2 regions of the Pseudomonas sp. Marseille-Q1929 genome follow, and region 1 is predicted to be linked to the other one. Evidence: riboswitches for the same ligand, from Rfam matches in the RefSeq annotation. Region 1 holds a riboswitch; the other holds the start of a gene.
What was found. A riboswitch is a leader RNA that binds a small molecule or an ion and turns the genes downstream of it on or off. The one in region 1 is predicted to bind manganese.

Region 1 (3,399 bases):
TTATCGTCAATACCGCACGCGGCGGCTTGATCAACGAACAGGCCCTGGCCGATGCGTTGCGCAACGGTCATCTGGGCGGCGCGGCGACCGACGTGCTCAGCGTGGAGCCGCCGGTCAACGGCAACCCGCTGCTGGCCGATGACATCCCGCGGCTGATCGTCACGCCCCACAACGCCTGGGGCAGTCGCGAAGCGCGCCAGCGCATCGTCGGCCAACTGGCGGAAAACGCCCGGAGCTTTTTCAGCGGCGCCCCGCTACGTGTCGTCAGTTGATAAACTGCGCTCCTTTTCAAGGAGCAGACCATGGATCCGCGCAGTGAAGTACTGCTTCGTCAGGCCGAACTTTTTCAAGGCAACCTGCTGCTGGTAGGTTTGCCCGCCGACGACCTGCTCGGTCGCCTGCCCACCGCCCACGGCTGGTGCTGGCACGCCGGCGACCAGGCGGCACTCGATGCACGCTTCCCCGAGCGCAGCCAGTTCGGGGTCAATGTGCCCGAGCGTGCATTTGATGCGGCGGTGATTTTCCTGCCCAAATCCAAGGACCTCACCGACTACCTGCTCAACGCAGTCGCCGCGCGCCTGCCCGGCGCCGAGCTGTTTCTGGTGGGCGAGAAAAAAGGCGGCATCGAAAGCGCCGCCAAGCAGATGATCCCTTTCGGCAAGCCACGCAAGCTGGACAACGCGCGGCATTGCCAACTGTGGCAAGTCACCGTGGCCAACGCACCGCAGGCCGTCGAGCTGGAAAGCCTGGCTCAAGTCTTCGAAGTGCCGCTGCCTGAAGGGCCGCTGAAGGTCGTGAGTTTGCCGGGCGTGTTCAGCCACGGTCGCCTGGATCGCGGTACTGAACTGCTGCTGGAGCATCTGGACAAACTGCCCAGCGGTCACCTGTTGGACTTCGGTTGCGGTGCAGGCGTGTTGGGCGCAGCGGTCAAACGTCGCTACCCGCACAACACAGTGACGATGCTCGACGTCGATGCCTTCGCCGCCGCCAGCAGCCGCCTGACCCTGGCGGCCAATGGTCTGGAAGCCGAGGTGTTGACCGGCGACGGAATCGACGCCGCACCGATGGGCTTGAACACGATTCTGAGCAACCCGCCGTTCCATGTCGGCGTACACACGGATTATTTCGCCACCGAGAACCTGCTGCGAAAAGCAGCGAAACACCTGGCAAAAGGCGGCGAACTGCGCCTGGTCGCCAACAGCTTCCTGAAGTACCAGCCGCTGATCGAAGAGCATCTGGGCGTGTGCGCAATCAAGGCCGAAGGCAATGGTTTCCGCATCTACCGTGCCAAGCGCGGCTGACGGGCGTTTGAAAAAGAAGGCTTGCCGAATGGGTTTTGCCTAGGCAGAATCCGCTCCGTCCTAGGGGAGTAGTCTCCCACGAGCGCCATGCTCGTCCGGCATACGTCAACATACTTGGTCAACAGACCATGGCGTATGCGACCCAGGTGTCCGCACAGACGGACCGGGGTTTGACAAGACCTATGACACGCACACCTTACCCGGGGCGGGAAGGCTGTACGTGTCATAGCCGTGTCGACCCGCCCCTGGAAACCTACCTGATGCTGGATTCATTACTCGTTCCTACCGCAATCGTTGCCTTGGCCGAAATCGGCGACAAGACGCAACTGCTCGCGCTCATCCTTGCCGCACGCTTTCGCAAACCTTGGCCGATCATCGCCGGCATTGTCGCCGCGACCCTGGCCAACCATGCGGCCGCCGGTGCCGTGGGGGCGTGGTTTGGCAGTTTCTTCTCGGATGCGGTGTTGCACTGGATCCTCGCGGCGAGCTTCTGCGCCACCGCGTTGTGGACCCTGGTACCAGACAAACTCGATGACGACGAAGCCAGCACCACCCGCAAGTTCGGGCCGTTCCTGACCACGCTGATCGCGTTCTTCCTTGCCGAAATCGGTGACAAGACCCAGATCGCCACGGTGATGTTGGCGGCACAGTATCCCGAGTTGTGGCTGGTGATTATCGGCACCACCCTGGGCATGTTGATTGCCAACGTACCGGTGGTTCTGGCGGGGAATTTTGCCGCGGAGAAGCTGCCGCTGACCTTGATTCGTCGATTGGCGGCTACGGCGTTCTTTGTGCTGGCGGTGGTAGCGGTGTACAAGGCGATGCAGAGCAGCGGGTGGATCTAAATTTGTAAACCCAATCCCATGTGGGAGCGGGCTTGCCCGCGATAGCGGTGGGCCAGCTAAGGATGTGCAAGCTGACACACCGCTATCGCAGGCAAGCCAGCTCCCACATTTGGATCTTCACAAGGCTTGGATCATCAGGACTTCTTGGCCTGCTGATACAGCGGCATCACCTTCGGAATCGCCGCCTGCAACGAGGCAATCCGGCTATCCGACGCCGGGTGAGTGCTCATGAACTCCGGTGGCGCGCCTTCCGAAGCCTTGGCCATCTTGTTCCACAGCGTAATCGCCGCATTCGGGTTGTAACCGGCGCGAGCCGACAGCTCCAGGCCGATCAGGTCTGCTTCGTTTTCATTGGCGCGGCTATTGGGCAAGGTCATGCCGTAGTTGGCCACGGTATCGGCCAATGCCAGGCTGTCCTGGCCCAGGCCGAACAACGCGCCTGCGCCCTGCTTCGCCATCTGGATACCGTACGCCTTGGACATGGCTTCGCGGCCATGCTCGCGCAAGGCGTGGGCGATTTCATGGCCCATCACCGCAGCAAGCTCGTCATCCGTCAACTTGAGGTTGTCGATCAGCGCGCTGTACACAAAGATCTTGCCGCCAGGCCCGCAGTTGGCGTTCATCTCGTCGCTTTTGATCAGGTTCACTTCCCACTTCCACTGCGCCGCATCGGGGCGGAAAGTCGGTGCTTGGGCGATCAAGCGGTTGGCAATGGCCTGCACACGCTTGGCATTGGCGCTGGTCTTGTCCAGTTGGCCCTTGGTGCTGGCCTCACCCAACGTCTGCTGGTAGGACTGGGCATACATCTGGTCGACTTCCTGGCTCGACAGCATGCTGAACATGTATTGCTTGCGCTCAACCCCGACGGCACCGCCGCTGGTGGTGTTGACCGACTGGCAACCGGCCAGCAGCAGCGCGGCTGCCAGTACGTTTATTGCCAATGATTTCTTCATGAACACTCTCCCTGAAAACATGGCGCGTATCGTAGGCGGTCATGTGTATCGACGCCAGATACAACAGACGTGTAACCGCAGAATTTCAGATACATCCCACACGCCGCTCAACCTGGCGTCAAACATTCCGGCCCGTTGAGCTTGGGATCGTTGACCATATTGGCCAAGACACGCTCACGTAACGCAGCCGGTTCGCTGGCCAACAACGCCTGCAAGGTGTGCAACGGCGTCTCGGGATCAAGCCAGGCCGCCTGCCCCGCCGCATCCAGGATCAGCGGCCGGCGCTGACTCTGCGCCGGC
Region 2 (3,399 bases), on a different contig from region 1:
GCACATACTCACGGTTTTATCAGGGACTCGACACTAAGACGGTTTTCCGGCCCCGGGACCGAACCGCTGAATCACTTTTCTTTCGAGGCGCTTGGCGCAGTGGCCGAGGGCGGCCTTGATTTCCTTCTCGACCATGCGCGTGGAAATGCCAAAACGCTGGGAGATTTCCAGGTGAGGCGCTTCTTCCAGGCGCGCGGCGATGAGGATTTTGCGTCGGCGTGCGGGCAGCTCATACAGGGCTTTGACCAGCGATTGCACCTCGCGCTGGCCGCCCACCACCCGCGATGGGTCCTGGGCTTCGTCGGCGGTTTGCAGCAGCTCTTCGACTTCGCTGCCGGTGAGCAGGCGCGCGTCGGCCTGGCGGCGGTCGGCGGCGATGTTCAGGGCCATGCGGTAGAGGTAGGCGTTGGGTTGTGCGAGGTTTGGCGGCACGTCCATGCGGTCCACCCGCAAGTAGGTTTCGTGCAGCACGTCGTTGGCCAGGTCCTCCGACCCCAGGCGCTTGCGCAAACGCACCTTGAAGTCTTCGTAGGACGCCAGGAACAAACTGACCATCGTGCTATGCCCGGTATTTTTCATCCGTGCGTGGCTCCCTTCCCTGCTGTGCATTCCATGCGTGTTCCTGTGGTGTCGGGCATCAAAAGCAAAGTCACCGGCTGGCGCAGCGAGCTCGGCGCGGGGCGTTCGACCCGGGCCGCACTGAGGTTGCGCACCAGTGCTTCATCGCGTTGTTCATCGCCGGTGGAGCTGACCAGCCGGCTGTACTCGATCAGCCCCTGCGGGTTGACCCACACCTGCACCAAGGCACGGAAACTGCCGGGGCGGGTCAGGGGCGAGCCGCACAGGCTGGTCTCGATAGCCTGCTGCAAGGCCGTGGCGTAGCTGTTGTTGATCCGCGCGGCGTTGCGTGCCGACGCGCCCTTGGTGGTGGCAGGCCGACTGACCTGCGCCAGTTGCAGGGTGAACGCATCACTGCGTGCATAACGCGCCATCAGGCCACTCCCTGTCAGCAACATTGCCAGAGCCTCCTGCGCCGTGAAGCGCCCATGCACGCTGATGGAGCGTCGGCCCCGGGTCAGTTCGCGATCCACCAGCACCGCCATGCCGGTGGCACGGCTGTACGCTTGCAGGGCGTGCTCCAGGTTTTGCGCCGGCAGGTCCAACGTCAGCAACGCCGGTTCCGCCTGCACCACGCGGCCTCCTGCCAGCAGCCACAGCAAGACCAGGGCGCATACGGCGCGCCGCCAGGCCCCCTGCTCACCCCCCGCTCTGCATCGCTGCACGGCCGACGTGTCCTTGAAAACCGTCATCCTGAGGCCAGTTTATGAACCTGATGTTACGGTGATGGCAAAAAAAACGTCACCCGGACGGGACGCCCGCTGCACTACACTTTCAAGCCATACCGGCCCACTCCCTCGGGCCTGCCAGGAGGCCCTGATGAAACTGTTCCCCACCCTTGCCAGCCTGTTGCTGTGCGCCGCCCTGCCCGTGCTTGCCCACGCCGACAACAGCAAGAGCACCTGCACCGAAGTCTCGGTGGACGGCTACAAGGCGCCCGACTACGGCTGCCTGAGCCAACAGATGGGCAGTGACAGCAATGCGACCAAGGCGGCGAAGAAAAACCGTGAGGCGCAAACCATTCCCGTCGACAAACGCGCGCCGAACGCCGTGGGCCTGTCCACCCCGGCGGCCACCAGTGTGCGCATGGGCAATACCTTCGGCACTTCGGTGAAACCGCAACGGCCCTGAGCCTTTTTGACGAAATTTTCATCTGTGCCTGCCTATGATCGCCTCCCTCGTTGGGGAGTAACCGGCTTCTGACCCTGTTGGAAGCGTTCGTATCAACATATTCGGCAACCTGCCGTGGTACGAACATCGCTTTGCGGTTGGTGAGACCAGCGACACTTCCATGCCTGAAGTCGGGCGCGTGGACGTGTCGTTGTGTCCCATAGCCCGACTGGAAGCCTGACCGTGAACCCCATTTCCCTGATCCTCCTGGCCCTGGCCATGTCTACCGACGCCTTTGCGGCGGCCATCGGCAAAGGCTCCAGCCTGCACAAACCGCGCCTCACCGAAGCCCTGCGCGCCGGCCTGATCTTTGGCGTGATCGAAGCCATCACCCCGATGATCGGCTGGGCTATCGGCCACGCCGCCACGCGTTGGGTGGAAGACTGGGACCACTGGATCGCCTTTACCCTGCTCGTCGCCCTGGGCCTGCACATGATCTACAACGGGCTCAAGGCCGAGGATGAAGAGGCTGAAAAGCCGACCCAGCATTCCTTCATGATTCTTGCGGTAACTGCTTTCGCCACCAGCATCGATGCCCTGGCGGTGGGCGTGGGCCTGGCGTTTGTCGATGTGAATATCCTGGTGGCGTCGGCGGCGATTGGCCTGGCGACCATGACCATGGTGACCCTCGGCATGATGCTCGGGCGCGTGCTGGGCACGGTGGTGGGCAAGCGTGCGGAGATGGTGGGCGGGGTGGTGTTGATGGTGGTGGGGGCGACGATTTTGTATGAGCACTTGTCGGTCTAAAGAACCACACCTCAATCAACCTGAATAACTTGTCTGTGGGAGCTGGCTTGCCTGCGATGGCATCACTGTGGTCTTGCTGATAGACCGAGGTGTCTGCATCGCAGGCAAGCCAGCTCCCACACAAGCCAGTTCCCACAGAAAGAAGTGCCCACATTCAAGCGGGCCTTGTTATCAGGCCGCGTTGCGCTCTTTTTTCAAGCTGTCCATATCAATCACAAACCGGTATTTCACATCGCCCTTGAGCATCCGCTCATACGCCTCATTGATGCCCTGGATATCGATCATCTCGATGTCCGAGACAATCCCATGCTTGGCACAGAAGTCCAGCATGTCCTGGGTCTCCTGAATCCCGCCGATCAACGAACCCGCCAGGCTGCGGCGCTTGAAGATCAGGTTGAACACCGACGGCGACGGGTGCGGGCTGTCGGGGGCGCCGACCAGGGTCATGGTGCCGTCACGCTTGAGCAGGTTGAGGAACGCGTCGAGGTTGTGGGGCGCGGCGACGGTGTTGAGGATGAAGTCGAGGCTGTTGGTGACGGCGGCCATTTCATCGGCATTCTTCGACACCACAACTTGGTCGGCGCCCAGGCGCAGGCCGTCTTCGCGTTTGTTCGGCGAGGTGGTGAACAAGGTCACATGGGCGCCCATGGCGTGGGCGATCTTCACCGCCATATGGCCGAGGCCGCCAAGGCCGACCACGCCGACTTTCTTGCCAGGGCCGACCTTCCAATGGTGCAGCGGCGAATAGGTGGTGATGCCCGCACACAGCAACGGCGCCACGGCGGCCAGGTTGCTGTCGTCGTGGGAGATGCGCAGCACGAACTTCTCCTTGACCACGATGCTGTCGGAGTAGCCGCCAAAGGT

Region 2: another riboswitch for manganese. It lies ahead of mntP (manganese efflux pump MntP); the one in region 1 lies ahead of J1G37_RS02250 (TMEM165/GDT1 family protein).

Annotation. Positions count from the first base shown of each region.
Region 1 covers NZ_JAFLWU010000001.1:499,665-503,063, forward strand. The annotation lists gene J1G37_RS02240 (2-hydroxyacid dehydrogenase) at 1-272, shown strand, start outside; gene J1G37_RS02245 (class I SAM-dependent methyltransferase) at 303-1,301, shown strand; yybP-ykoY riboswitch at 1,353-1,472, shown strand; gene J1G37_RS02250 (TMEM165/GDT1 family protein) at 1,562-2,146, shown strand; gene J1G37_RS02255 (M48 family metallopeptidase) at 2,281-3,099, opposite strand; gene J1G37_RS02260 (SOS response-associated peptidase) at 3,207-3,399, opposite strand, start outside.
Region 2 covers NZ_JAFLWU010000018.1:36,631-40,029, forward strand. The annotation lists gene J1G37_RS18960 (RNA polymerase sigma factor) at 34-579, opposite strand; gene J1G37_RS18965 (secretin and TonB N-terminal domain-containing protein) at 576-1,220, opposite strand; gene J1G37_RS18970 (hypothetical protein) at 1,438-1,749, shown strand; yybP-ykoY riboswitch at 1,790-1,957, shown strand; gene mntP (manganese efflux pump MntP) at 1,972-2,535, shown strand; gene J1G37_RS18980 (NAD(P)-dependent alcohol dehydrogenase) at 2,707-3,399, opposite strand, start outside.